4 regions of the Peribacillus sp. NPDC097198 genome follow, and region 4 is predicted to be linked to each of the others. Evidence: riboswitches for the same ligand, from Rfam matches in the RefSeq annotation. Region 4 holds a riboswitch; each other region holds the start of a gene.
The links. A riboswitch is a leader RNA that binds a small molecule or an ion and turns the genes downstream of it on or off. The one in region 4 is predicted to bind S-adenosylmethionine.
Positions count from the first base shown of each region.

Region 1: another riboswitch for S-adenosylmethionine. It lies ahead of metK (methionine adenosyltransferase); the one in region 4 lies ahead of ACIQXQ_RS17165 (Na+/H+ antiporter NhaC family protein).
Region 2: another riboswitch for S-adenosylmethionine. It lies ahead of ACIQXQ_RS15235 (sugar ABC transporter substrate-binding protein); the one in region 4 lies ahead of ACIQXQ_RS17165 (Na+/H+ antiporter NhaC family protein).
Region 3: another riboswitch for S-adenosylmethionine. It lies ahead of ACIQXQ_RS16300 (YezD family protein); the one in region 4 lies ahead of ACIQXQ_RS17165 (Na+/H+ antiporter NhaC family protein).

Region 1 covers NZ_JBIWDO010000005.1:42,133-49,907, forward strand. The annotation lists gene ACIQXQ_RS10205 (methyl-accepting chemotaxis protein) at 58-1,746, shown strand; gene pckA (phosphoenolpyruvate carboxykinase (ATP)) at 1,988-3,571, opposite strand; SAM riboswitch class I at 4,149-4,312, shown strand; gene metK (methionine adenosyltransferase) at 4,481-5,677, shown strand; gene ACIQXQ_RS10220 (gamma carbonic anhydrase) at 5,819-6,337, opposite strand; gene ACIQXQ_RS10225 (alpha/beta hydrolase) at 6,552-7,355, shown strand; gene ACIQXQ_RS10230 (hypothetical protein) at 7,397-7,609, shown strand; gene mnmM (tRNA 5-(aminomethyl)-2-thiouridylate-methyltransferase MnmM) at 7,688-7,775, opposite strand, start outside.
Region 2 covers NZ_JBIWDO010000008.1:75,600-83,374, reverse strand. The annotation lists gene brnQ (branched-chain amino acid transport system II carrier protein) at 1-1,223, opposite strand, end outside; gene ACIQXQ_RS15245 (hypothetical protein) at 1,686-1,859, shown strand; gene ACIQXQ_RS15240 (GTP-binding protein) at 2,260-5,001, shown strand; SAM riboswitch class I at 5,091-5,197, shown strand; gene ACIQXQ_RS15235 (sugar ABC transporter substrate-binding protein) at 5,311-6,426, shown strand; gene ACIQXQ_RS15230 (sugar ABC transporter ATP-binding protein) at 6,494-7,775, shown strand, end outside.
Region 3 covers NZ_JBIWDO010000009.1:122,209-129,983, forward strand. The annotation lists gene ACIQXQ_RS16275 (D-serine ammonia-lyase) at 1-659, shown strand, start outside; gene pdxR (MocR-like pyridoxine biosynthesis transcription factor PdxR) at 673-2,100, opposite strand; gene pdxS (pyridoxal 5'-phosphate synthase lyase subunit PdxS) at 2,232-3,119, shown strand; gene pdxT (pyridoxal 5'-phosphate synthase glutaminase subunit PdxT) at 3,122-3,703, shown strand; gene ssuE (NADPH-dependent FMN reductase) at 3,909-4,445, shown strand; SAM riboswitch class I at 4,687-4,794, shown strand; gene ACIQXQ_RS16300 (YezD family protein) at 4,963-5,079, shown strand; gene ACIQXQ_RS16305 (phosphoadenylyl-sulfate reductase) at 5,247-5,951, shown strand; gene sat (sulfate adenylyltransferase) at 5,979-7,127, shown strand; gene cysC (adenylyl-sulfate kinase) at 7,157-7,756, shown strand; gene ACIQXQ_RS16320 (nitrite/sulfite reductase) at 7,773-7,775, shown strand, end outside.
Region 4 covers NZ_JBIWDO010000011.1:24,477-32,251, forward strand. The annotation lists gene ACIQXQ_RS17145 (cytochrome ubiquinol oxidase subunit I) at 1-291, opposite strand, end outside; gene ACIQXQ_RS17150 (hypothetical protein) at 881-1,384, opposite strand; gene sigH (RNA polymerase sporulation sigma factor SigH) at 1,457-2,110, opposite strand; gene ACIQXQ_RS17160 (alanine/glycine:cation symporter family protein) at 2,441-3,889, opposite strand; gene ACIQXQ_RS17165 (Na+/H+ antiporter NhaC family protein) at 4,198-5,490, opposite strand; SAM riboswitch class I at 5,690-5,794, opposite strand; gene ACIQXQ_RS17170 (ABC transporter substrate-binding protein) at 5,951-7,150, opposite strand; gene ACIQXQ_RS17175 (ABC transporter ATP-binding protein) at 7,172-7,775, opposite strand, start outside.

The sequences.
Region 1 (7,775 bases), on a different contig from region 4:
CTTTATACTCTTATATGATGGTCAAAGAAGATAGAAAACCGACTTGGGGGATGCTATATGAAATTAACTGTATCAAAAAAATTATGGGGTAGTTTTTTATCTTTACTTGTATTTTTATTGGCCATTGGAACTGTATATTTGTTGATTATCGATGATCTTAATAAACAATATACGTTTTTATTGGATAATCGCGTGAAAAAGACTCAACTTGTGGATGACCTGATCATCAATCAGCAAGATTACTCCAACGATATTCGGGGATATATGATCTATGGAGATGCCAAGTATTTAGAAGGCCGGTCCGAGAAGTATGATAGGTTTGAAGGTGCCTATAAAGAGTTAGAAAAGACGATGGAAAAGAAAGAAGATCGGGTTTTACTGGAAGAGGCATATAAAGCAAAACAGAAGTATACAGAACTTTCAGAACAAATAATCAATAATGTCCAGAAAGAGAAAACACAGGAAGCTTTGGTCATTGCGAAAGAGACCAGTGTACTAGAAGAAATAATCATCGAAAAAGCCATACAGTTAAGTGACAACCAGAAGGTTTATATGCAAGAGAAAAGGAAAGAGATTGATGCTTTGGTGAAGGATATGCTGAGCTTCATCACGTTGGTCATCATCGGAGGCTTCATACTTAGTATCGTAATGCCGACTGTCCTGAGTCGCAGCATTACCCGCCCGGTCCGCAAGCTCACTGCGGCTATTGGTGAGGTTGCTGGAGGGAATCTCCAGGTGGAAAGCATACAGGTCAGGAACAAGGATGAGATTGGGGAAATGGCCGGTGCATTCAACAAAATGGTTAATGAACTGAAGTCGATAGTCTCGAGTATGAGGGATTCTTCGAGCCAGTTAGCCGTTCAAGCGGAGCAAATGTCGGCCAGTTCCGAGGAAAGCCTTGCCTCTTCGGAGATGGTTGCTAAAACGGCAGAGGATAATATGCAAGGAACGAATCAGCAGGTGGTCATTATTGAAAATTCGGTGGATTCCATGAATGAAATGGCTGCAGCCGTCGGGAGAGTTACGGAAAGCAATGTCGACATGCTTCAATCTGCTGAAACGGTGAATTCGCTAGTTCGTGAGGGATCATCCAGCATGAATGCGGTGACAAAGGAAATGAATCATATCAATTCCACCATTCAGGACTCGGCGAAAATCATGGAAATGATGACGAGCCATTCAAGTGATATTCAAAGAGTGACAGCCTTGATTACGGACATTTCCGACCAAACCAATTTACTGGCATTGAATGCCGCGATCGAGGCTGCCCGTGCCGGGGATCATGGAAAGGGTTTTGCGGTCGTGGCAGATGAAGTCCGGAAACTGGCTGAGCAATCGAAATTGTCCGCTTCAGAGATTGCAAACATGGTCAGCATGATTCAAGATGCGACCAAAAAAGGGGTGGAATCCATCAAGATGGGAACCAAGAAAGCCGAAGATGGACTCATTGCATCGGAGAATTCCTTGCAGGTGTTCGACCAGATCAAAGTGGCAGTCGGTGAAGTGGGAAAACGGATAGAGTCGGCATCCAATGCTATCGAAGACATTCAAGCCATGACCGAAGAGGTGGCAGCAGGGGCCACTTCCGTAAAGGAAATTGCGGTGAGCGCTGCTGAACGGGCACATGATACAAGTGCAGCCACAGAAGAGCAGCTAGCGGCGAATGAACAGATTACGACAGGCGCCCAATCACTAGCAATCCTGGCCGAAAACCTACAGAAGGAAGTAAGCCATTTCAAGATTTAGGAACACGATGAAGAGCCCGAACGATGAACACCACTCCCACGGTGTTTTAGTCGTTCGGGTTTTTTCTGTTGCAATGCGGCTTGTCACATGAAATAGGAGGAAGGGGATGGGGATAGCCAAGGGGTGTGCGCGTAGAAAGCTAATGTGGGGAAGAGGAGGATATCCAGGGACTATGCATTCTTGCTTTGATGATAAAGAAAAGGACCAAGCGATTTTCGCTTGGTCCTTTTTCCTATCTTTATTATGCAATCGGCCCGCCAAGTTCTTCGATTTCGTTTGGTACGCTACCGAATTTCTTAAAGTTTGCACGGAATTGAGCGGCAAGGTCTTTTGCTGATTTTGTGTATGCAGCAGGGTCTGCCCATGTTTTGATTGGTTGAAGCACTTCATCAGGAACACCAGGAACATGAACCGGAATGTTCAAGCCGAAGATATCATCTTGAACGGTTTCAATGTTGGCTAATTCACCTTCAAGTGCTGCTTGGATCATGGCACGAGTATAAGCAAGCTTCATACGGCTTCCAGTTCCATAAGCTCCGCCAGTCCATCCTGTGTTAACCAGGTATACTTTTGCGTCATGCTCGTCGATTTTTTCTCCAAGCATTTCAGCATAGCGTGTAGCAGGAAGTGGTAGGAAAGGTGAACCGAAGCATGTAGAGAATGTTGCTTCAGGAGACGTCACGCCTCTTTCTGTACCTGCCAATTTGCTTGTGTATCCGCTCAAGAAGTGGAACATGGCTTGTTCTTTAGAAAGTTTGCTGATTGGAGGCAGTACGCCAGAAGCATCAGCCGTTAAGAAAATGATTGTATTCGGGTGTCCCGCAATACTTGGATTCACGATGTTATCGATCGCTTGCATTTGGTATGCAGCACGGGTGTTTTCCGTTAATGAGCTGTCATCGTAATCCGCCACGCGTGTTTCGGGATCTACCACGACATTTTCCAATACGGCGCCGAAACGGATGGCGTCGAAGATCTGTGGTTCTTTTTCACGTGAAAGGTTGATGGTTTTTGCATAGCATCCGCCTTCGATGTTGAATACACCGTTAGAAGACCAGCCGTGTTCGTCATCACCGATCAGTTTACGGTTCGTGTCGGCAGATAAAGTCGTTTTACCAGTACCGGACAATCCGAAGAATAAAGCGACATCGCCTTCACGACCTACGTTTGCCGAACAATGCATTGGAAGGATTTCTTCTTCCGGAAGTAGGTAGTTCATGATTGAGAAAATCGATTTCTTCATTTCACCTGCGTATTCAGTTCCACCGATTAGGATAGTACGGCGTTCGAATGATACCATGATGAACGTTTCGGATTGCGTTCCATCAACTGCTGGATCCGCTTTGAAATTAGGTGCGGAAAGGATGGTGAATTCTGCTTCGTGCCCTCTTAGTTCTTCCTCATTCGGACGGATGAACAATGTATGAGCGAAAAGGTTGTGCCAAGCATATTCATTAACCACTCGGATAGGAAGGCGTGATGATTCGTCTGCTCCAGCAAAACCTTTGAAGACAAAGACTTCTTCTTTTGTCTTTAAGTAGTCCACAACTTTACTATATAGTTTATTGAATACTTCCTCGGAAATGGGTTGGTTCACTGGGCCCCAGTCAATTTTGTCCTTTACAGAAGCTTCTTCCACAATATATTTATCTTTAGGTGAACGGCCCGTGTATTTGCCCGTTTCAGCTTTTACTGCGCCGGTTGAAGTTAAAACGCCTTCATTTCTGCTTAATACTTTTTCAACTAATTGAGGAACTGAGAGTTGAGTTTGCACATTATTTCCTGCTAATAATTGGTGTAACTCATTAACGTCAACAGAATTCATATATGAGATACCTTCCTTTGTTTAAGTTTTTATAATACAATTAGTATAACACATTGGATTAAATAGTCTATACTATTTAACTTTTTTTGTGAATGAAAATGGAATAGTCACATTAATCAATTATCTCACTTCGAGTGTAACCTTATGTATAGTGCGGGCATATACTTGCAGTGAGTCATCCTGGATGGATGTTTTTGAATCTGGTTGAATCGGGAGACGATCTGGATGAAGTGAATCTAGGATGTGAAAAACGATTGCTGCCACAAGTCTTTGTGAAGTCCCGTTTTAGGATTAGTGTACCTTTTCATTTATAATAGGAAGAAAAGAAGTGAACAACCATTTATGTATCTGAAAAAGGGATGAATATGGGGGTCGGATGGTATGTTCATTTTGTCCGATTTATCCATTGTAAGTCAATGGTCTTATCTTCTTAGTTTACACTCTTTAAGGATACTATTTATAGTCCGGCTGTGCCAGATAAAAAGTTTTTTTATTTTTCATTGGGGAAAAATGTTCTTTTTAGAAAAACATTGACAAATTCCGACTAAATACGATAGTATCTTAAATTGTACGGATTCTCTTATCCCGAGTTGGTGGAGGGACAGGCCCTTTGAAACCCAGCAACCTGCCATATTGAACTTGACTCCAAGGTCAATCGCCGAAAATAAAGCGATGAACCTTCAAGGAATAGTGGTGATGGTGCTAACCTGAGCAAGGTAAAAAACCCTTGAACGATAAGAGTGAAAGGATAGATGATAGAATTTTTAAACCTTTCCTCATTTGCCAGGGAAGGTTTTTGTGTTTTTATTCATTAATTCTGTGTCTATGATTGAAACTAATAAGGGAAACGAGTTCCGTAAAAGATCAGGCTCATGCCTACAACATACTAACTTCCAAGGAGGAAATAAGATGTCAAAGAAACGTCTATTTACTTCTGAATCTGTGACAGAAGGCCATCCGGATAAAATTTGTGATCAGATTTCAGATTCCATTTTAGATGCAATCCTAGCTAAGGATGCAAATGCGCGCGTTGCGTGTGAAACAAGTGTAACGACAGGTCTTGTACTTGTTGCTGGAGAAATTACAACATCGGCTTACGTGGATATCTCACGCATTGTCCGCGATACGATTGCAGGTATCGGGTACACTCGTGCGAAATATGGTTTCGATGCCGAGACTTGTGCCGTGCTAAGCTCGATCGATGAGCAGTCTGCTGATATTGCAGCGGGTGTTGATAAAGCATTGGAAGCACGTGAAGGTACGATGTCCGATGAGGAAATCGATGCTATCGGTGCAGGGGACCAAGGTCTTATGTTCGGATTCGCGTGCAATGAAACGGAAGAGCTTATGCCACTTCCCATTTCATTGGCTCATAAGCTATCATTCCGTCTTTCTCAAGTTCGTAAAGATGGCACGCTAAGTTATTTACGTCCTGATGGAAAAACGCAAGTAACGGTTGAATATGATGAAAATAACCTACCTGTACGTGTAGACACAATCGTCATCTCCACACAACATGATCCTGAAGTGACACTTGAACAAATTCAAGCCGACTTAAAAGAACATGTGATTAATGCGGTCGTACCGGCTGACTTAATCAATGAAGATACAAAATACTTCATCAACCCGACTGGCCGTTTTGTAATCGGCGGACCTCAAGGGGATGCTGGTCTTACTGGCCGTAAAATCATCGTTGATACGTACGGCGGATACGCTCGTCACGGCGGCGGTGCTTTCTCTGGTAAAGATGCAACAAAAGTGGACCGTTCTGCTGCATATGCCGCTCGTTACGTTGCGAAGAACATCGTAGCTGCTGGCCTGGCTGACAAAGCGGAAGTGCAATTGGCCTACGCAATCGGCGTGGCTAAGCCTGTATCCATCTCAATCGATACATTTGGAACGGGAACAGTAAGTGAAGAGGTGCTAGTGGAATTGGTAGAGGCGAATTTCGACCTACGTCCAGCTGGTATCATCAAGATGCTTGACCTACGTCGCCCAATCTACAAGCAAACAGCTGCATATGGTCACTTCGGCCGTACAGATGTTGATTTGCCTTGGGAGCGTACGGATAAAGCAGAAGCTTTAAAAACACAAGCTAAAGCGTAAATCATATGAGAAAAGGTGCCTTGCTTTAATGCAAGGCACCTTTTTTGATGGGCAAAAATAGGATTAAATATGGCTTCCTAGGGAATAATTCAAGGAATCCTATTTTTAGCTAAGCGTTTTTTTGTAATCATACGATTGGTGTTACTTTATTCGGTCAGCCTGTTTATAGAGTTGTCCTTTTTCAGCATATTCCCGGACAATGCGATCCATATCCTGGCGATCTTCCTCATTAATTTCACGAACGACTTTGGCCGGCCTTCCAAAGGCTAAGGTGTTCGGCGGGATAACCTTTCCTTGGGGGACAAGGCTCCCTGCACCGATGAAGGCACCTTCACCGATTTCCGCTCCATCAAGGATGATCGAACCCATGCCGATGAGGGCTCTCTTTCGAATTTTGCAGCTATGTAGAATGACTTGGTGGCCAATGGTCACTTCATCTTCGATTATCAGTGGGTTATTGGGACTTTGATGAAGTACGCTGTTATCTTGCACGCTTACTCTTTTCCCGATGATGGTGGGTGCCACATCGCCGCGAATGACGGTATTGAACCAGATCGTTGATTCATCACCGATTTTGACATCGCCTGTCACGACGGCATTTTTAGCAAGATAGGCGCTTTCGGAAATTTCTGGTTCCATGCCTTTGAATGGATAAATAATCAATTTTCATCATTTCCTTTCCGAAGTGGATAATTTTGCTGTATTATTTTAATATACCGTATCAAAATAGCCTTGGCTACTATTTGATTGAGCACAATTAATTAGGTTTCGTTTTTGTCGAAAACCGAAAATGTGGTTATAATTTACCATATAGATTATTTTTCATTCTGCATGGAACGTTTACAACTAGAGAAAAGTGAAAGGGGGATTTCGAATGTGGAAATGGGAGACGGACGGAGATGCAAAAGGCGTCATCGTCATTATTCATGGGGCAATGGAGCATCATGGCCGTTACAAGTGGTTAACACAAATGTGGCTTTCAGCCGGATACCATGTCGTCATGGGCGACCTACCCGGGCAGGGAATGACGACACGCGCCTTCCGGGGGCATATCGATTCCTTTGACGAATATTTAGAAGAAGTAAAAAGCTGGATTGAAGATGCATACGATTATTCCCTTCCTGTCTTTTTATTAGGACATAGCATGGGTGGGTTGATTGCGATCCGCCTGCTTCAGGAGGAAGAATGGGACATCGCGGGGGTCATTTTATCATCGCCATGCCTCGGCCTGATGACGCATCCTCCCAAATACTTAACCGCCATTTCACACGGCATGAATATCGTGATGCCAAAATTCCGGGTAGATTCAGGGTTAACTCCCCAAATGGCGACGAGGAATTCGGAAATCCGTGAATCGGATACGAACGATACATTGTACATTACCAGAGTTTCCGTTCGCTGGTATCGGGAGCTTGTACAGGCAATGAAGGATGCTTTTGAAGAGATTCCAGAGTTTCAGGACGTGCCTTTACTGATGATGCAGGGCGGAGATGACAAGGTCGTCAACAAAAAGGCGGTCCGGGAGTGGTTCAACTATAACTTGGCCAGCGAAAAGCAATACAAGGAATGGCCGAAACTATATCATGAAATTTTCAATGAACCGGAGCGGGATGACGTATTTCAATATGCACTGAGTTTCGTTGAAAACCGGTTGAAGATATTGGGCTATGTCGTTTAAATAAGAAAAAAGCTGCTGAGAAACTTCAGCAGCTTTTTGTTTTGGAGGAACTTGTCAAAGACATGTTCGAACGGCTTCAATTCTTCCATCGTGTTCTATCTTCGGTCAATGCAGTCAGGCTAGTGACGAATTGGCCAAATGATTCACTTGTATCTCGTTTGATTTTCTCAGTCAATAAATCTGCCCTGCCAGTAACGAAGTCGATAATTGTTCCATGTTTCTACACCCACTTATCCATTTTTTCCTCATTATAATGGGTAAAAGTTTAAAAGTTCGAAAAAATCGGTCGAAATTACAAAAACACCACCGTTTATTGAACGGTGGTGGGAGTTCTACCTTTTTTCTATCGCAATGAGGAACGGAGGAGAATGAACTTGGTTGATGAAGTCGTATTTCAGGACATGGGCTTTTTGTTGAGAC
Region 2 (7,775 bases), on a different contig from region 4:
TGTTCAGAAAACGGAAGGGCTTCGGTGAATGTTTCCACGAGTCCTAATGGTACATCAAAAGCGCTCAGTCCATCGATCAGGGCAAAGATACCGGTGAAAATCATAGCGCTCCGGTATACTTTTTTTGGATTCTTAAAGTGACGGCTGAAGAACGTCAAAGCGACCAGGACAATTGTTAAAGGGTAGGCCATCACTAGGAAAGGTACGGATACTTTTAAGATTTGATTCAATCCTAGATTGGATAGAGTGAACCCGATTAGCGTAATGAGCAGGACGACCGTTTTGTAGCTGGCCTTAGGAATGAGATTGGAAAAATAATGTCCACAGGCTGTTGTTAATCCTACTACGGATGCGATACAGGCCAATAGGAAGATGATCCCCAAAAGGGTTTTCCCGCCTGTCCCAAGTAATAGGGTAGAAGCGGCGGTCAGGATATCGGTTCCATTTTCATAAGAACCGTTCGCAGCCATGCGTGCTCCCATGAAACCTAAGGATGTATACACAAGAGATAGGAAGATTGCTGTGACCATTCCAGCCTTTATGGTGTACTTAGTCAGCTGCTTACGGTCCGATACCCCTCTCTTTTGGATGGAGGTCAGGATGACAATCCCGAAGGCTAGGGCGGCTAAAGCATCCATCGTGTTATAACCTTCAATGAACCCTTTTGAAAAAGCACCTGTTACGTACGCCTCTGTTGGTGCCTGGAAGGGTGCATCCAGTTTTATAAAGCCAACGATACAAAGGATGACAATAGACCCTAATAGAGTGGGCGTGCTCCAACGGCTCATGATGGTCTCCATTTTTTCAGGATTCATCGATATGGCATAAACAATCAAGAAGAATGCAATCGTGAATAGGAATAAAAAGAGCGATTGGCCTATCGTGTCGCCAAGATAGGGTTTGAATCCCATTTCATAGGCGACGTTAGCATTTCTGGGTATGGCAAGGAAAGGTCCGATGCTTAAATAGATGACGATCATGAAAATCTTGCTGAAAGTTGGGTGCACACGCGACCCAATCGTTTCTGCCCCGCCTTTGACGAGGGAAACGGCGACCAGAACTAGAATCGGGAGTCCGACGCCTGTGACGATAAATCCTGCGATGGCCGGCCAGAAGGAAGTCCCTGATGAGGCTCCCAAAAATGGAGGGAAAATCAGGTTGCCCGCCCCGAAGAACATGGAGAAAAGCATAAGCCCGATAAATAATACGTCTGTTTTTTTCATGATGATGTCTCCTTTTTACGTTCTAGTGAAAATCTCGCCGAATGGACTAACGGGATCATGTGAAAGTATTACTAAGAAAATAAAAAAACGCCCCTACTTAGAGGGACGAGTTGTGTGCTCGCTTTACCACCCATATCCGCGCTTTTTTAAAAGCCACGGCAATCAGTCAACGTACGGTCCATACGGAGCCAATATTATTAAGCTTTGCATGTTGGTTTTTTTGATTCCCATCAAAACCTAGGTTTCATCGTAAGGAGCTATTATAATCTAGAGATAATTTAGCAAATTCAGTATACTAAGTCAATAGGATGAAGTCTTCTTTAGGACAGGATATTAGTCCTAGAGAATCTGGTATGGTTTAAAACGGTTTATGATCAATCGAAAGAATCGTAAAAACTCCCTATTATCTTTCTACCTTCATCTATATTATAATAGAAGTAGAACACTAAAGGAGACAATATGATGTCTGAAAATAAAAAGTTGAGCCTGGCGGATGCTGTCAAGCAGAAATTGGCGCAAAAGCAAGCTGAAACAAGTAAAGATAAACTTGAAACCGGTGTTGTGAAAAAAACAAAACCGCTTAAAAGCCAATTAACTAAAAAGCCCAATAATCAACGTAAGCGCACAGGGGTATAATCCCAATTTGTCAAAGGACAATTACTGTTCAATGCTTATCAGAGAGCAGTATCCTTCATGATCAAAGGTGCTGCTTTTTTTATATTATTTTATTTTTACCATTTTAAGGTAGTGTGTAAACGGGGATTCTGGTAATTTAATGGTATAGGAGAAATCCCTCGCATTGCTTCATATCCTGGTGAAATCCATAAAAGCATATTTTAAGGGAGAGAGTCGATTTGTTAAAAACATTACAAGCCCGGCGGTTTCTGTTTTAAACTTGTAAGAGTTATGACATGTTGTTACCATATTGTTTTGTTAAAATAATAATTTGGAGCTTTGACAGATCATTTTCTTATCTAAAGGAACCTATTGATTTGATCCTTTACTTGAAAATATGAAATATATCGGGGGAATTACGATGGAAGAACAGCTGATTGGCAAAAAGTTCTATGAAACGATGATTGATGACATAAATAAGCATCCGATTCAAGCCTTGGGAGAAATGTTTCTCGTGGAACAAAAAAAGGAAAGATCGGATTTAACCACAATCAGGTTTGCCCAGGGGGAAGTGTACTTCCTGCATCATGACTTTGAGGCGGCCATATTTAAATGGGAGAATATAGAGGGCAATCTTGCTGAATGGGCTAAGAAGAATATTGCTGATGCCTACTTTGAGCTAGAGATGTATTCGACGGCAGAAGATATTTATAAAGCCATTAATACGAGCGAACCTGTATTAAAGACGGAAGTCCTTCTGCAACTGTTTTCACTATACATAGTAGAAACAAGAAATGATCTGGCATCCAAAGTGGTGAAGGAAGCAGTCGATTTCCAACCGGATTATCCAAATGTCACGGAAATTGCGCGTTCCTTCTTTGAAGCGCAAAAGGATTGGAATAGCGCGATAGTTTTAGCGGCCAACGAAAGTATCCGTACGGAGTCAATGGCTTGGTTCGATGTTTTGAAAACATACATCCAGCAGGGCGTTGCACAATCGACGGCTCCGGATTATTTCGCGAACGTGCTTAGATCCTTATATAATCTTGACCAAGATCGTTTTGAGAAAATGACGGTAGCCCTTTGGAAGAACTATAAATATACGGATTCTTACTTTGAATGGCTTAAGGTCATCAATAAATTGATCGATGAAATCGAATTGAACAACGGGGATGTTTGGGATGAGCTTTCCGTCTATTATCGCGATGCCTATGCAGGATTACTAGAAGGTACGCATTTAGTCAAAGAGTTAAGTCCTGTCGTACCAAGACTGTTGGAAAATTGGTTAAAAATCGCTGAAGGGGAGATTTCGTTATTTGCAGCGGCATCTGTCCTTTCCTGGAATGAGATTTTCCCAGATACAGTGAGCGCACTTGTTGTTCAAGATGCAGAAAGTCTGTTAGCGAAATCCCCTAGATTGGGAGGCGGTCTCGAAGCAGGCGAAAAACTGATTCACTCCATCATTCAATGGGCAGAGAGCAATGATCTATTAGTCGGCAATAAGCTGAAATGGATGGTTGAGGGAATTAAGGATATGAGCAATTTCAATCTGCTTCTTGTTGGAAGTGCAGGAAATGGCAAGACATCCTTCATTCAATCGATAGCGGGTGAAAGCATTGCAGCGGAAGACCATTCATCTCTTGTGAGCGTTAAAGATGGCGATGACCTGGAAATCTATGAAATTACCGATACAGATCGTAAAATGGTCGAAGAGTTAACGGAGTTGGATGAAACGCGTCGTCAACGCGGAACGATTGTCGATGTGACACTCATCAGTGATTATTTGAGAAATAATCGCCTGCGTCTACTGGATACTCCAGGATTTAATGGAGAGAAAAGCGTAGACCCTGACTTCCAAAATTACTTACTGGAGAGCGATGGAGTGATGTTCGTTCTGGATGCACGGGCACCTTTCACGGGCAGTGAACGTGATTTGCTATTGGAAATGCAACAAATGGCCCCTAAACTTCCTATTCATTTCTTGCTGAATAAAATGGATACCATCTATAGTGATCAAGTGGCAGTCAGGATGGAAGATGAAACATGGGATAAGGTGAATGCTTATTTCCCGAACGCGAAGGTATTTGCTTTCTCCAAGCTTTATGACAGCAAACAGCAACTGCAGGATCTAGCCGTCTTCCTTCACGCAAACTATCAAGATAGCAATTGGAAGGAAATGAGGGCGGAGAAGCTCCTTGCCTTCACGCGTAAAACTTTATCCTATCTATTAGAAAAACGGGCAGCGAATGAACGGAAATGCGAGCATTCGATTTCTTGGAATGAACAGATGGAAGTGAAGTTGAATGGCGCTACGAATCAGTTGACTGATTTGGAAAAAGAAAAAACCGAAAACATTACAAGATCTTATCGCTTATTAAAAGAAGAAGTGAAAAAACAGCTTTCCACACGAATTCCTGAATTACTGCGTGATTGCTCTAAAACATTATCTGAGAATAGTGACTTTAGCCAAGTGCATATACAGTTGAATCAGGAAATGAACGATCGGATCCAGGCATTTATATCCGATAAAATCATGCCGCAGTATTTCCGCTCGCTTCAAGACTGGATTGCTACATCTGAGTTAGAATTCACGCAAAGCCAACAGTTCATGGATGAGATGAGCGCAGGCTTCAATGAGCTATACAAAGAAGAACGTATTGTACTGGCCGGGGACTTCCGGGTCTTGGATGACTGGCGCCGTGATGCGGACCGGATGACAAGCAGCATCCGGATAGAAAATGTAAATATATTACTAAGAAGGACCCCATCTCAGTTGATTCTTAAGGGAGCCGGGAAGCTATTTGGTGCCATTCCGCAAAATAAAGCGAATATGTACAATCGATATAAGAAGTTCTTGGAAAATGAAGACTTCCAGGATGTTGCCGATATGATCAGTGACAGATTCCTTACTCAGTTTGGATTGTTCGAAAAATCCTTGGAACGTGACATATCCCTGTTCTACCGCAGTCCATTTTCCATCCTTGAAAAAAATATCGAACAGACGAAAGCCGAAATCAAAGAACAGCAGGCTACATTGGAACATATGAGACAAAATCCTGAAGTCTACCGTGATCCGATTACCCTGTTCGAAGTGAAACTGCGCCAATTCGAACGCCTTGAAAAAATCGAGAAAAGACGCCTGGCGAAACTGCAAGGAAAATAAAACATTTAAAATATTCTAAAAACTATTGACTTAATGACTATATCCCTATAAAGTGGTACTTACCATAACGAAACGTAACACATTATATTCTCTTATCAAGAGTGGCGGAGGGACTGGCCCTACGATGCCCAGCAACCGTTCCAATTAGGAATTGGTGCTAAATCCTGCAAAACAGAAATGTTTTGACAGATAAGAGAGGGATAAGTCTGCAAACCAGCTGATTAAACCTCTCTATTTTAGAGAGGTTTTTATTTTGTGTTTATGCCGAGCTAACAGATAAGAATAATGTAAAAAATAGGGGGAATTAAAATGGGAAGATCAATTTTAAAAGGAGCTTTCGTTTCAGTCATCGCTTCGGCGTTGCTTTTGACGGGGTGTTCTTCGGGACAAAGTACAGGGGAAGCGAAAAAAGAGGAAAAGGTATCTTTTGAAAATGTTCCAGAGCGATTTGCGAAAGGCGAGGGAGCTAAAATTAAAGTCATTCGTAAAATTGGCGGCGATGATCACACTGCCCAATACTTAGCAGGGGCGCAAGAAGAAGGAGAAGCACTTGGCTTCCAAGTAGATACTTTTACGGCCAATGGCGATACGGCTAAATTCCATGACGCCATCGCTCAGGCTCTGGAGGAAGACTATGATGGCTATATCATTTCCCATGGTGATGATGCAGCGACAGTGAATGACGTACAAAAGTTGGTTGATGCAGGGAAAAGCGTAGTCACATTCGATTCCATCGGCGATTTAACGAAAATTGATGGGGTAACAGTAACCTCACAAGATGACGAAGCATTGGCAACTCTTGCTTTTGACAAATTGATTGAAGAGCAAAAAGGCGAAGCGAACATTGCATACCTTTGGGTAGATGGTTTCCCTCCTATGGTGAGAAGAAATGCCGTGTATCAAGAAAAGCTGAAAGAAAATCCTGGCATTCATGAAATTGAAAGATTCGGAGTGGCATCTTCAGATACTTCGGTCCAGACGCAAAATGCCGTCTCGGCGATGTTGAACAAGTATCCAAAAGGTAAAATAGACGCAATTTTCGCAACCTGGGATGCATTCGCTATCGGAGCAGCTCGTGCGATAAAAGAAGCGGGGCGCGATGAAGTGAAAATCTATGGTATTGACGTGTCCAATGCTGACCTTCAGGAGATTCAAACAAAAGGAAGCTCATGGTCGTATACCGCAGCGGTTGATCCGAAGTTGATTGGTGCAGTGAATATGAGACTGCTAGCGAAAAAACTAGCGGGGGAAGAAACGCCGCAAACCTATGATTTAGAAGCATCATTGATATCTCAAAAACAGCTTCAATCATCGAAGGACGCTGTCAACATGACCAATCTATCCGGCATTGTTCAAGGCTGGGGAGTATCAACGGAATTTGAAGAAGACTGGATGAAAGTATTGAAAGAACATTATAAGAAGTAACGATCAGAATCAGTAGACACTCTCTTTCAAGTTGAAGAGAGTGTCTGTTTAATGGGAGGGATTGGACATGGGCATTCAACTAGAAATGAAACAAATATCGATTGAGTTTCCAGGTGTAAAAGCGCTTAGTGAAGTTGATTTTTCAGTACAGTCGGGAACAGCACATGCATTGGTCGGCGCAAATGGAGCAGGGAAATCGACGCTAATGAAAGTCTTATCAGGAGCTCATGTCCATTATACCGGCGACATTTTTCTAAATGGCCAGGTACAGGATATCCGTTCGCCAAAGTCGGCACAGGAAGCTGGCATTCAAATTGTGTATCAGGAAGTGGATACGGCCCTCATTCCTTATTTAACGGTTGCGGAGAACGTGATGCTGAATGAATCCGTACAGAACATGGGGAGAAAACAAATCATCAAGTGGAAGGAATTACATAGAAAAGCGACGGAAATCTTGGAAGAAATGAACATCCATGTGTCTTCGAAAAAACTGGTAAGGGACCTTACGTTGGCCGAAAAGCAGATGGTCTTGATAGCTAGGGCCGTTTCAACCGCATGTAAATTCTTGATTCTTGATGAGCCGACTGCTCCGTTAAGCCATACGGAAACAACGGAACTATTCCGGATTGTGAATGAGCTGAAGCAACGTGGTGTAGGCATTATTTTCATTTCTCATCGTCTACCCGAGATATTTGAAGTGTGTGAGGACATTACAATCATGAGAAATGGGAAGAGTGTGAGGCGCAGTAGAATCAGTGATATCACACAAAACGAAGTGATTGAGCAGATGCTTGGAAAGTCAATGGAAGAACAGTTTCCCGTCGTGAATGCCGAGATAGGTGCGGTGATGTTTGAAGTGAACCGACTGTCGGATGCCGATAAAGTCAAAGATGTCAGTCTTCATGTGAGGGCCGGTGAGATAGTCGGTTTAGCGGGCCTTGTCGGGGCAGGGAAAACGGAGCTTTGTAAAACGCTTTTCGGTCATACGGCCATTATAACGGGGGAAGTTGTATTGAATGGAAGGAAGCTTATTCTGAAAACGCCCCATCATGCTGTGAAGAGCGGCTTGGCACTAGTCCCCGAAGAACGGAGGAAAGAAGGCGTTCTCGTACAGGAGTCTGTTACTACGAACCTGACTGCTGCAAGTGTCGGGAAATTCAGTAAGGCATTCAGCTTCGTCGATCGCCAGGCAGAAAAGATAAAGGCGAAAGACCTGATAGCCACTCTTGGGATCAAAACGCCTTCAGAGGAAGCGAAGGTCGAAAACCTATCAGGGGGCAATCAGCAAAAGATCGCCATCGGAAAGTGGTTATTGGCTGATGCGGATGTATACATATTCGATGAGCCGA
Region 3 (7,775 bases), on a different contig from region 4:
GACAGGCCTCTCTCGATCCCAGTTGTCATTTTATTGATGATGAAAATTCAGTCGATTTACTTTTTGGTTATGCAACGGCCGCAACACGGCTAAAAGAGCAATTGAATGAAAAGTCGATTATAGTTGACGAAGAACATCCTCTGTTCGTGTACTTACCTTGTGGTGTGGGTGGAGGCCCAGGAGGGATAACGTATGGGCTTAAACTGGCCTTTCAAAAAAATGTTCATTGCTTTTTCGCAGAGCCAACCCATTCACCATGTATGACGCTCGGGTTGGCAACAGGACTTCATGAAAAAGTTTCCGTGCAGGATTTTGGGGTGGATAATAAAACGGAAGCAGATGGCCTGGCAGTCGGTAGACCCTCCAAGTTGGTTTCGAATATGATGGACTCTATGTTGAGTGGAAGTTTCACGATTGGGGACGAAAGATTATTTGACTTCCTTCGAATGATGGCTAAAACGGAAGCTTATTATTTAGAGCCATCAGCCCTGGCAGGAGCATATGGACCGGTTCAAATATTCAGTAGGGAAGAAGGAGAAAAGTATATCATTAATGAAGGATTGACAGGAAGGTTAAATCAGTCCACGCACATCATATGGGCTACAGGGGGAAGTATGGTCCCGAAAGAAATGATGGAAAGATACTTAACAAGAATGTAACAAAAAAAGAAGTTCAGTAACCATTCTGAACTTCTTTTTTTGTGTCGAATCCCCATGAAACCAGCAATAGTTGAATGGCTTTTTCCAGTTCCTTCTCAGGAATTCCTGCAAAACCAAGAATGATTTTGGGTGGACTTTCTTTCTTATGTTGAATGCTATAGGAAGATAGTCCGTAAATCTTAATATGGGCATTTGAAGCTCCTAGGATAAGATCCTCTTCATTCATACCATTTTTAACGATGAGGACGATGTGAAGTCCTGATCGCTCGCCAATTATCGTTATCTGCTGATGATGGGGTTTAAATAGTTCCAAAACCTTTTCCAACTTTCTACGATAAACTTTTCTCATTCGGTTTAAATGTTTCTCGAAATCTCCTTCTCTCATAAACTGTGTCAAAATATGTTGATCGATTCGGGAGACAGTTGAATGGTAAAAAGATAATTCCTCTTTATGTTTTTCTAGTAAAGCGAGAGGCAAAACCATATAGCTGACCCTAATAGAAGGAATCAATGATTTAGAAAATGATCCTAAATAAATCACTTTATCACCAGCATCCAAACTTTGTAGAGAGGGAATCGTTTTTCCACTATAACGAAATTCACTATCATAATCGTCTTCAATGATATAGCGGTTTTCCGTCTCTTGAGCCCAGTTCAACAAGCGAGTACGTCGGTTAACGGACAAAACCGTTCCATAGGGAAAGTGATGAGAAGGGGTTATATAAAGGACGTCAATATTGGATTGATCGATTCTATCCACCTTCACGCCTTCTTCATCCACTTCTAGTGGATACACATCATTTGGATAGCCTTTCAGAAGCCGTAAAATTAAATGGTATCCGGGGTCTTCGACACCATATACTGTTTTTTTATCAAACAGTAGTATCAGCTGTTGCAGTATAATCTCCAGCCCTGCACCGATAATGATTTGCTCGGGCACACACCGGACTCCGCGAGAATGGTACAGGTAATGGGCAATTTCACAACGTAACTCATATTCGCCTTGAGGGTCTCCTAGTAAAAGGAGTTCTTGATTTGATATGTCTATAGTGTTTTTTGTATATTTACGCCATTTTTCAAAAGGAAAGTTTTCTGTATCTATCTGGCTGGGGTGAAAATGAAACAGGAAATCATTCTTGTTATTGACCGTCTTTTCGACTGGGGCATTCACAGGTTGTGTGTATTCCAAATCCTCGAAAGTTTGAATGTAATACCCTTTTCTTGGGATGACTTCAACATAGCCTTCAGCACATAATTGCTCATATGCTGTCTCGACAGTATTTTGACTGATGTGGAGAAATTCCGCTAGTTTCCGTTTTGAAGGCAACTTTGTACCAAAAGGGAGCCGCCCATTTACAATTTCCGTTTTTATGTGTGAATATAACTGTTCATATAATGGCACTTCATCCATACGGTTTAAATTACATGCTAGCATATCCATTTTTTTACCGCCCTTTTCGTGGTTTCTATCTGACCCTATCATTTTCATTAAAACTGACACTTTCAATGTGGTCAACTATTTCTTATACTAATGAACAAATCTTAATTATGCAAATATTAGGGGGAAGAAGAATGGAAAAGCTTGTAGGAACCGATACAGTTAAAAGAGGAATGGCGCAGATGCAAAAGGGTGGCGTAATCATGGATGTCATAAATGCAGAGCAAGCAAGAATTGCTGAAGCGGCGGGGGCGGTGGCTGTCATGGCCCTTGAGAGGGTACCATCAGATATTCGTGCTGCAGGCGGTGTGGCAAGGATGGCGGACCCAAGGATCGTGGAGGAAGTGATGAAAGCTGTTTCGATCCCAGTGATGGCTAAAGCAAGGATCGGTCATATTGTGGAAGCGAGAATCTTGGAATCCATGGGAGTGGATTACATTGATGAAAGTGAAGTACTGACTCCGGCCGATGAAGAATATCATATTTTGAAAAGCGATTATATAGTACCTTTTGTATGTGGTTGCCGGGATTTAGGGGAAGCCTCCCGACGTATCGGCGAAGGGGCCTCGATGCTTCGGACGAAGGGAGAACCTGGGACAGGGAACATTGTGGAAGCTGTACGGCATATGAGAAAAGTTCAATCTCAAATTCGTAAAGTATGCATGCTGAGCGAGGATGAATTAATGACTGAAGCAAAAAATATTGGTGCTTCTTATGAAGTTCTGAAGGAAATCCGGCGCACAGGGAAATTACCTGTAGTAAACTTTGCAGCAGGTGGAATTGCGACTCCTGCAGATGCCGCCCTGATGATGGAACTTGGGGCAGACGGTGTATTTGTGGGCTCAGGAATCTTTAAATCGGAAAATCCCGATAAATTCGCTGCTGCCATCGTACAAGCAACTACATACTTCACCGATTATGATTTAATAGGCAAGTTGTCTAAAGAATTGGGAAGCGCGATGAAAGGAATTGATATTTCTAAGTTGGCCCCAGCTGAGAGAATGCAGGAGCGTGGATGGTAAACATGGTAACCATAGGTGTTTTAGGTTTGCAGGGTGCTGTAGAGGAACATATGAACCAAATCAAGGAAGCCGGTGAGCATGCGATATTAGTTAAGAACCCAGAACAGTTAAAGGATATCGATGGCCTGATCATTCCTGGTGGAGAAAGCACCACTATGAGAAAACTAATGGACCATTATGGTTTCATGGAGCCGATTACGGCATTTTTCGAACAAAAAAAACCGATTTTCGGAACTTGCGCAGGGATGGTATTAGTGGCAAAGGAAATGGTTAGTTTGGAACATACCCATCTTGGTTTTATCAATATTACAGTAAATAGAAATGGTTTTGGTCGTCAGAGGGAAAGTTTTCAAGCACCCCTTATAGTTAAAGGAATGGAAGAACCTTTCATGGGTGTCTTTATCAGAGCACCTTTTGCCGTTGGCGTAGGTGAAGATGTGGAGATATTAGCAAGTTATGACGGGAAAGTAGTGGCGGCTAGACAAGAACAGGTTCTTGTCAGTTCGTTTCATCCAGAACTGACCGGTGATCAACGATTTATACAACTTTTTTTAAAAATGGTGAAAGACTCAATCAATCAATAGAGTTGAAAAGCTTTAAAAATCCTGCCCTAACGGGGCAGGATTTTTAGTCAATGGCATAATACAATTCTTATTAGTGTTTCAAAAATATAAATTCCAATCAAGTTACTTGACTTTTATTTTTCTGATAATTAAGATAATTAATTGAAGTTGCTTAACTGGAAAGGACCCAGATCCTTTGCAGATTTTACATACAGGAGGAATATATATGAGCGAAATTATAATTTTATCAGGCAGCCCTGCTATACCATCAAGAACAGATATTTCATTAAAATATATCCAAACGTTGGTGGAAAAAGAAGGATTTACGACGGACTATCATTCTATTACCGAGTTTTCTGCAAACGACTTATTCCAAGGTCGTTATGATAGCGAGGATATTCTAAGACTTTCAGAAAAGATTAAGCAAGCTAATGGTATCATTATTGGTTCACCTGTCTATAAGGCATCTTATACAGGAGTGTTGAAAGCTCTAATTGATTTATTACCCGAGGGCGCGTTTAAGGATAAGCCAGTTTTGCCCATAATGGTTGGGGGAAGCAACAGGCATTTATTAGCTATAGATTATGCGCTGAAACCTCTTATATCAATATTAAAAGGGGAACCGATGCAGGGGTTATACTTTGTCGATAAAGAAATCGATAAGCAGAATCCAAAACATCCGATTAAGGAAGTGGAATTACTTGATCGTACAAAGAGTCAAGTAAAGGAATTTGTAGAAGCCATACAAAAAAGAAGAAATTGATCATTTCTTCTTTTTATCTTGACCCTTCCCATCAACGAGTTAAGTTATTAGGCTACTTTAAAGGTTTATTCAAGCTTGTTCAGGATGAATGAACCTTTTTTACTGGCTTAACAAATCACTGTAACAAACTTGAACTATTTGTGTATAATAATTGAAGTTAAACCAAAATATTAAACCAAGTTAATTTATATGAAAACTCCATTGACAATGATTTGATATGTGTTAATATTTAAAATAATAAAACTTATCAAGAGCGACGGAGGGATTTGGCCCTTTGAAGTCCAGCAACCTGCATCATGAATGCAAGGTGCTACATCCAACAAAATGTCATCATTTTGGAAGATAAGGTAAATAAGATTACCTTATCAATCTTTCCATCTTGGCATGGAAGGATTTTTCTGATTGATTTTATTAATTTGGGGGAATTCATTTACAAGCTGATCATCTTACGACAAGCTAGTCGACGAGTTTTCTTAAAGGAGGAATAGCCTTGGAAAAGGAAAATCAGCTGGGGGAAATATTTGAAAGACTGCAAGAAATGCTAAAAACTATGAAATATGGATCCATAACCCTTATCGTTCAGGACGGTAAGGTTATACAAATGGAAAGAAACGAAAAATTGAGAATTAAATAAATGGACTGCTGACTAGAAAACTAGAGGTGGATTTAGCTGATATAAATAGGAAACTATTGGTTAAAGCCGCCTTTTTCATTATAAGAAATGGTGTTTCAAAGGCTTTCAAAGATATCTGCTGTACCATAGGGTGATTCTTAAAAGGGGGGATAGAGTTGGCAGAGCTAGTGGACTATGAAAATATTGATACAGCGACATTACCTTCGTTCCCGGAAGATAGCGATACAAAAGGCGCTTTAGAAGTATTGGAATGGGCAAATTCAGAGTACGGAGATAAACTCATTTATGCCTGTAGTTTTGGGATTGAAGGAATTGTACTGACAGATTTGCTGGCAAAGGTTAATCCTTCCGCCAAAATCGTATTCTTGGATACGGATGTTCATTTCGCTGAGACTTACCAATTAATCGAACAAGTGAAAAATCGTTACCCACGGCTTTCCATTGTAATGAAGAAACCGGAAATGACATTGGAAGAACAAGCCGCTGAATTTGGTGATGAATTATGGCTTCATGACCCAAATCAATGCTGTAACATCCGCAAAATTACGCCGCTCACTGAAGTATTATCAACAGCGACGGCTTGGCTCTCGGGACTGCGCAGGGAGCAATCGGAAACCCGTGCATTGACTGAATATATAAACAAGGACAACAAATTCAAATCTATCAAAATTTGTCCGCTCATTCATTGGACATGGAAAGATGTATGGCGTTATGCGCATAAAAATGGCTTACCATATAATGTGCTTCATGATAATGGATATCCAAGTATTGGCTGTAAAACATGTACAGCACCTGCCATTAATGCTGATGATCTTCGTTCAGGACGATGGCAAGGTGCCCAAAAAACAGAATGCGGATTACATTTATCATAATTATAAAAAATTCAGGGGGAAATCAGCATGACCATTAGCTTGCCGCACGGAGGAACATTAATCAATCGCTTTGAACCAGACTATGATTTAACTAAAATAGAACAATCCGTTGAAATTGATGAAATCTCATTAAGCGACTTGGAACTTATAGGGACTGGAGCATACAGCCCCATTGAGGGATTCTTTTCAAAAGAAGACTATCAAACAGTAGTAAAGGATATGAGGCTTAGCAGCGGGCATGTCTGGAGTATTCCTATTACATTACCACTTTCCGCTGATGTGGTAAACGCTCTTACAATCGGAGAAGAAGTAAAGTTAACTCATGAGGGCCAAACTTATGGAGTCCTTGCCGTTTCCGATATATTTACACCTGATAAGCAAGTGGAGGCAACTTTAGTTTATCAAACGGATGATGAGAATCACCCAGGTGTAAAAAATCTATATAATCGTGGCGATGTATATGTAGGTGGTAAAATCAAGCTTATTAAACGGATCGAGCGTCCATTATTCGAGGATCATTATTTAGACCCAGTTGATACCCGAAAAACATTTGAAGAAAAAGGGTGGAAAACGGTTGTCGGTTTCCAAACAAGAAACCCCGTTCACCGTGCCCATGAATATATTCAAAAAACAGCATTGGAGATAGTGGATGGCTTATTCTTAAACCCATTAGTTGGTGCCACGAAGTCCGATGACATTCCTGCTGACGTTCGGATGGAAAGCTATAAAGTATTACTTGAAAAGTATTATCCAAAGGACCGTGTCTCACTTGCGGTATTCCCAGCAGCCATGCGATATGCAGGACCTAGAGAAGCGATTTTTCATGCAATGGTTCGTAAAAACTACGGATGTACTCACTTCATTGTCGGGCGCGACCATGCAGGTGTGGGCGATTATTACGGTACGTATGACGCACAAAAAATCTTCGGGAACTTCACTTCTGATGAGTTAGGGATAACATTATTATTCTTTGAACATAGCTTCTATTGTAAAACATGTGGGAATATGGCTTCTGCAAAAACATGTCCGCATGGTAAAGAAGATCACGTCATCCTCTCTGGGACGAAGGTTAGGGAAATGTTACGGAATGGGGAAATTCCACCAGCGACTTTCAGCCGCAAAGAAGTAATCGAAGTATTGATAGAAGGGCTTAAGAAGAACGAGGTATATAACTAATTATTGTAAGTTTTAGAAGGAGGATCCTCATGAGTAAAAGTACTAATGTAACTTGGCATGATGCATCGGTAACGAAGGAACTTAGACGGAAGCAAAACGGTCATGAGAGCACGGTGATATGGTTTACCGGGCTTTCAGGTTCTGGGAAATCAACGATCGCCAATGCTGTTGCAAAAGAGTTGTATAATCGGAATATCCGAAATTATGTTTTGGATGGGGATAATATCCGTCATGGACTTAACAAGGATTTAGGCTTCTCAGAAAAAGATCGCACAGAAAATATTAGACGGATTGGAGAGGTCTCCAAGCTCTTCGTGGACAGTGGTCAATTCGTATTAACGGCATTTATATCACCTTTTCGTGCAGATCGTCAAATTGTTCGGGACCTGCTTGGAGAAGGCGAGTTTATTGAAGTGTACATAAAATGTCCACTTGAAGAATGTGAAGTCCGTGATCCAAAAGGCCTTTACGACAAGGCGCGTAAAGGTATCATTAAAAATTTCACTGGAATCGATTCTCCATATGAAGAACCGGAACATCCGGAAATCGTATTGGAATCCAGTCAGTTTAGTGTAGAAGAGTGCGTCGAACAGGTTATAGACTATTTGACAACAAAGAGAGCGATTTAACCTAGGGGGAAAAGAAATG
Region 4 (7,775 bases):
AATTTGGAACGGAAGGGCCATAACTCTACCTATGACCTCCATAAATCCAGGCCATAAAAGAGAAAGCTGCACACCGGCAATTGTACCTGTCGGGATTCCCACTCCCAACAGAATACCTAGTGTTTTGGTCCAGCGTTTAGCCATGACCACATATTGTAGATCTTTCGTCTTTTGATACATCAATTCCGCTGCCAGCATCATCATAGGTAATCCCACACCTAGAGTGGCAAATATAATATGTACGCCCATATTAGTCCCGAACATCGCCCTTGCCATTTGTAAGTGATCCATACTTATTTCCTTTCTAACCTAATTTATTCTCTTTAGCTTCTCCATACAAAAGGAAAATATTTAAAAAAGTTCCATGAAACCTCTTTATCTTTTGTTACTAACAGTTTTTTCCTTAGTTAAATATTATTTATTCTATCGAGGTCAATTGTAGGATATAAAATAGGTGAACGACCTCGAAAAATAGCAGGTTTGTTGCTGGATGATATACCATAGGCTGACGCTGTTCCCCATTAAAAAAACAAAAAAACACCGTTCAAAGTGAACGGTGTAAGCATTTGAACAATATTGAAAATTTCATTGTATAAATAGAACAAAATAGGCTTCCTCTTTCCTCACTATCATTAAGGAAGTATGGAAGATATCGATCATTCATGTACTCTTCTTTGTCGAATTTTATCATTTTAAGTAGATAAGTAGTTAATTAAAATGATATGCCGTTTCAAGGACCTACCATACAAGATGAGTTTTTGGCTTAAAACTGCATACATTTCACCCATAAAAAAAGAAAACCATACAAGTATTTAACGATAGGATTTTATACTATCTTAATTTTCAATTATCTCAATGGTCATTTAACCTGTTTTCGTTCTTATCGTTTCTTTTCTTTATTCCAGTAGTCATATATAGCTTCTTTCAATATCTCATTTAGATTTTTTCCTTGCTTCGCTAACCATTCCGTCTGATCTATCGGTAATAGTAGTTTAAGGTTTATTCTTTCATTTGGCATTTCCACTTTTCTTATTTCTTTCAGAGTAATGCCCTCTTCAACATTCGGGAAGGATGTTTCATTCTCATGTACTATCTGAAAATCTTCATAGCCTTCTAGATCATATATCTCACAAAATAGGTTAAGCTGGGGCAATCCTTCCCCCACTAAACCGCGCAGATGCATAATCGCACTGATTTCTTTACCATCTTCCAATTCTATTTCAATAATTAAATTTTCATTATTGCCGAATTTTTTTAATACTATTTCACTCACTATTATATCCAATTCCAATGTATACCTTGAAGCTGTCTCGAATATATATATAGCACTATTAAACATAAAAACACTTTCGCCATCTATTTTTACTGACTTAACCTTGCGCATACACACTCCACTTTCAAGTATTATTCTCCATGAATTAAATGACGGTAATCATGATGATAAAGAAAATCTATACTATTCAACCATCAACCGTGATTCCAGATACTTATCCAACTTCTTTTTTACACGTTGGAGTGCATTATCTATTGTCTTTACTTGAACATTCAATTCTAGTGAAATTTCCAAGTAGGTCTGCCCGCCCATATACAAGTCCACGACTGTACTTTCCAGATCACTAAGGAGTTCCGTTAATTTCAGTTCAATTTCACTGAATTCTTCTAATCCTATTAAAATGGCAACCGGATCCATCTGCTTTTGCTCAGGAACGACATCAATAAGAGCTTGCTCCGATTCCCCTTGGTAAATAGGTCTAAACAGTGAAACATAGGTATTCAATGGGGAATGCTTTTGTCTAGTGGCCGCTTTGACGGCAGTGATAATTTGTCTAGTAATGCAAAGTTCAGCAAATGACTTAAAGGAAGCCGAATTTTTGCAATCTCGATAATCCCGGATAGCCTTATACAGTCCAATCATGCCTTCTTGAAAAACATCTTCCTTATCTCCACCCGTTAGAAAATACTTCATTGCTTTAGTTTTGACAAGACCTTTATACTTCGTAATTAATTGATTCAGGGCCTCATCGTCACCATCTTGAAATTTGCCTATCAATATTGCATCTTCCATTTGTGTAGGGTTTTCTACTTTTTCCTTATCGAGGATCATACTCATTTTTATTCCTCCACTCACTTAGTTGAGCACCAAATAACTACAAGGTTGCGTTTTAGCTTCAAAATATTGGTAGAACCTTATAATATTATAGTATCTCAGCTACATCATTAAAGATACCCTTAAATACCGACATTTTCCAACAATATTATATATTACCAACTAGTAAATAGGAATATTGATTTATGAATTGTTTCATTTTATAAAGGTATTTATTCACAGTGTAATAGAATATTTAGAAAGAACATAACCCGGATTAAGATCCGGGGTTATATTGGGCTATCAAAAGGTATAAAAAAAGACCTCGAAAAAATATCGAGGCCTTTTTATTCATCAATCTAGATTCTTTTTCAATACCTTTTTACTGGATTCTTCCACGTGATCGGTTGGTTCACCCCAGCATTCAACATTCTTCAATCCCTTAATGTTACTTACATGGAAAACGGGATTCTTACCATCTTTCTTTTGCTTTTGATAATCAGCAAGGGCAGCGAAAGCTATTTTCCCTAGCAAGGCTATGGCTATCAGGTTTATGATGGCCATTGATCCCATCAGCAAATCTGCTAGATTCCATACAAACTCGAGCGAGGCCATCGACCCGAATATGACCATTCCAACGACTGCTGCACGATAAATATTTATCCAAACTTTTTTTTCATTAATAAAACTGATATTGGATTCTCCATAATAGTAGTTTCCAACAATTGAACTAAATGCAAATAAAAGCACAATAATAGCTAAGAATATACCAGCCCAAGATCCCAAATTCTCACTAAGGGCATTTTGCGTGAGAACAATTCCATCTGTTTCCTTCGACGAATACAGGCCGGAAAACAAGATGATAAAGGCCGTAGAACTACATATGATAAGCGTATCTACAAAAACGCCAAGTGACTGGATAAGACCTTGTTTTACCGGATGGGTGACATCTGCCGTAGCGCCAGCATTTGGAGCACTCCCCATTCCAGCTTCATTAGAGAACAATCCCCGCTTGATTCCGTTCATCATGGCTGCACCCAGTGCACCACTAGCAATTTCCCTCAATCCATCAAATGCACTATCAAAGATTAAAGCCAGAACACTAGGTAACTCGGTTATATTCATAATGATGACAACTAATGCTATTATTACATAAGCACCTGCCATGAAAGGCACAATGACTTCGGACACTTTAGCTACTACCTTAATCCCACCAAAAATGATTACAGCCGTAATGATTGCTAAAATAAGTGCAGTGACCCATTTCTCAACTCCAAAAGATGCTTGGAACGCACTTGTAATCGTATTGGCCTGAACTGAATTGAAAGCAAGTCCAAACGTCAATGAAATCAAAACTGCAAATGTGATACCCATCCAGCGTGCATTTAATGCTTTTTCCATATAATAAGCTGGACCACCACGGAATGCTTCTCCGTCTTTGACCTTGTAAATTTGAGCAAGTGTGCTTTCAATGAAAGCAGAAGCAGATCCAATCAATGCGATTAACCACATCCAGAAAACTGCTCCCGGACCACCAGTTGTGATGGCTATAGCCACACCTGCCAGATTCCCCGTTCCTACCCGGGAAGCCGTGCTGATACAAAAGGCCTGAAACGATGATACGCCTTTCTTATCTGCCGTAGCACCTTCCCCTAGTAACCTAATCATTTCTTTCACCATTCTAAATTGTACGAATTTAGTCCGAAAAGAAAAATAAATGCCCATTCCAATTAATAATATAATCAGTATAGATGACCATAATAAATCATTTGTTTCAGTAATAAACTTTTCTACTATCTCCATTTTTAAACGAACCCACCTCTAATTATTTCAATACAATACCTTTAGAGTTCCCGCTTTTGCAAAATAGTAAACACTTAAGAATAAAGATGACTCCTTATATTATATTTAATTATACTATTTTAATATTATTGAAGAAGGATATTAGTTTTTTGGAACATAAAAGAATTAAAGATTTCATCCACACTTTCCATTCGAAGTCACTTACCCTAAAAAAGCCCTGGCGACAATGCTCCAGGGCCAACATTCATGAATTTACATTCATGATTTTACATTCATGATTTATTGATACTCTTCCACCCATACTATTTTTATTTCTTCTTCGAGAACCGGGGAAAACCTATTAAAATGGCTATGATTCCTGAAATCCCGATTAAGACTGGATAGAAAGAATAGGGTAGGATACTGATAGGAGAGATGTGTGCAACACCGGCAGCTAAAAGTAGTTGTGCCCCGTATGGCAATAATCCTTGAATACTACAAGCGAAAACATCTAGCAAGCTGGCAGATTTCCTGGGATCAATTTCATACTTTTCGGCAATATTTTTTGCAAGTGGACCAGCAATGATGATGGATATGGTATTATTTGCCGTTGAAAGATTCGTTAAAGCAACCAATCCCGCGATGCTGAACTCAGCACTTTTTTTTGATTTGCTTTTTTTCGTCACGAGGTTCAGTAGGTAATCTATTCCGCCGTTATGTTTGATAACCGAAACCATGCCTGCAATCAAGATCGCTAAGAAGGAGATTTCATACATACCAGCCATTCCATCTCCTACTTTTTGAATAACCTCCATTGCATGATAACTGCCATCCGCTAAACCGATTATTCCAGCAAAGACAATGCCGATAGAGAGAACCAAGAATACGTTGATTCCCGCCAATGCTGCCACTAGAACACAAAGGTAAGGTAGAATTTTGACCCAACTGTAGGCTTCTCCAGAAATTGTAGCTTGTTCACCCATCGTCAGAAAACCAAGGATAACACATGTAATTACCGCAGCAGGTAAAACAATAAAAAAGTTCACTTTGAATTTGTCTTTCATTTTCGTTCCCTGTGTACGTACAGCTGCTATAGTCGTATCCGAAATGAAAGAAAGATTATCACCGAACATTGAGCCACCAATGACCGCAGCCATAGAAAGGGCAACTGAAATATCCGTCTGTTCACTAATTCCTACTCCAATTGGTGCTAAAGCCACTATCGTTCCCATACTTGTCCCCATAGATAATGAGATAAAACAGGCGATAATAAATAACCCCACCATTAATAGATTTTGCGGAACGATCGAAAGTGCAAGATTCACCGTAGATGCTACGGCTCCCATCCCATTTGCCACTTCCGAAAAAGCCCCAGCCAATAGGAATATGACAACCATCAACATAATATTTGAATCCCCGGCACCTTTACAAAAGATTTCTACTTTGTGATTGAATGATTCCTTTCGATTCATTGCCAGTGCCACAGCAGATGCAATGGCAATGGCAACAATCACTGGAAATGTGTAAAAATCTTTTGTAATCACACCTGAACCTATAAATAATATCAAAAAAACGATAAACGGCGTTAAAGCCCATGGATTCCCTTTATTGTCTAAACTCATGATGTACACCTCTTTATTATTTTTGCATGGTATTGGATACTCTTTTTGGACTCTCTAAATTTTCCGGCATCCCTTCATTTTAATATAAGCATGATTAAAAAATAGGAACACACCATCAAGAACAGATTCCTATCCTATGAGTACAAAAAGACCTCTTCCGTTTTAATACAAGAAGAGGTCTTTTAATCTATAAACACTCCTCTTATCTTTCAGGTCAATCGCCTGCTGGATTTGGCACAGCACTCTAAATAAGTCTGCTGCCGAGACATCTTCGGGCCAGTCCCTCAGTCTCTCTTGATAAGAAGTAAGAAATATTCATTTTTTTAAAGCAAATATAAGAGTACAGCATTTTAAGAGTTTTCGCAAGGTAAAGTATTAAAGATTTTTACAAACTTGTTGAATGCATTGGTTTTTAGTCTTCGTGGGCGTAAAGGTAGCTAGTGTGAAAGCAAGTGACACTTTACTCTTCTACACTGATGGGTACCACTTTGCCATCTTCTACCGCTCCGACAACGACTTTTGCTGCGAATCCACCATTTTCGTCAATCGAAGGTATATTGTAAATTTTCTGTTCAGGTGCCGTATTTGTCAGCCCATCCTGCATATGTTCACGGATGGCTTTCACATCCTCGACTGTTCCTGCCGCTTTCATTGCCTCCACAAAGGCATACATAGCAATGTAATTCAACCCCACTTCAGAACTAGCATCTTCCTTATAAATTTTTTTATATTTATCAATGAATGCTGGTGCTGCTTCTTCATTGGAGTCGATAAGCGGAAGCACACCAATCGAACCTTCCAATGTTTCGTATGAACCGGCAATTGGCTTCATTTGATCCAGTTTCGCCTGGTCCATGATAATAAAACCGCCTTTAAAACCTAGTTCTCTTGCTTGTTTTGCAACCTTGGCCGTAGGCTCCGACGCCCCACCGATGAAAAGGACATCAGGCTTTTCTTTTAAAGCATTTGTAACAGTCGTGAAGAAATCCGTTTCTTTAGAGAAATCAATTGAGGCATTATACACGACTTTACCACCCTGCTTTTCCCAATGTGGTAGTAGGTTTTCCGCCCAGTCTTTCCCGTACTGGGAAGATGGTGGCAATGCCGCGATTTTTTTGCCGAAGTTTTCCATTGCATACGTAGAAAACGGTTCAATATACCCTTCATAATTTGGCGGGATCCTTACCGTTAATGAATTTCCGCTTTCCGTGATAGCTGGTTCACTCGAATAGGCACCGATGATAAATTTCTCTTTTTCGTTAAAAACCTGTAGGGCCTGTATCCCCCCGCTATGAGGAGTGAAAATAATCGGAGTTTTGTATTCCTGGATTAAACGTTTAGCATTTGAACCCGTTTCATTCGGTAAGTACTTATCATCCAATGAAACCAGATTGAGCGTATATTTTTCCCCTTCCACTTCGAACCCACCGGCATCGTTTATTTCATTTACAGCCATCTCCATACCATTTAACGTTCGTTTTCCATATAAGGCTGCTGCTCCACTCAAAGGGCCGCTAAAACCGATATTGACAACATTCTTCCCTTTACCGGCCTTTCCTCCCCCACTTGATGCAGGGCTGTCTCCCTTGTTACACCCCACTAGTGCCGTTAGGACGAGTAATAGCATTACAAAGAATACACTCAACTTTTTCATAAAAATCCCCCATTCATTTTTAAACTCTTATGCTCCGATATAGGCTTTCCGTACTTCATCGTTAGACAATAATTCTTTTGCGGTCCCTTCAACGACAATTTCCCCATTTTCAAAAACATATCCTTTATCTGCAATGCTAAGAGCAGCATTCGCATTCTGTTCGGCTAGTAGAACGGTTATTCCTTCCCGGTTTATTTCTTCGATGACTTGGAACATCTGTTCAACAATCAAAGGAGCGAGGCCCACAGAAGGTTCATCTAGCATCAAAAGCTTCGGTTTAGACATCAAAGCCCTGCCAATGGCCAGCATCTGTTGTTGTCCACCACTCAGGCTTCCGGCTTCATCATGGAGTTTTTCTTTTAAAATAGGAAATAAATGATAGACATTTTCCAACGAGGACTTGATTTCCATCTTTTTTTTTCGATGTACGTAAGCTCCCATCTTCAAGTTTTCCTGGACAGTCATCTGAGGAAACAGTTTCCGCCCTTCTGCACATTGCACGATTCCAGCTTGGACATTCTTATCCGGAGCCCTACCTCCGATAGCCAGTTCCTCAAAATGAATTTCACCCTGAGCCAGCTTGCTTATGCCGCTGATAGAACGGAATGTCGTGCTTTTACCTGCTCCATTC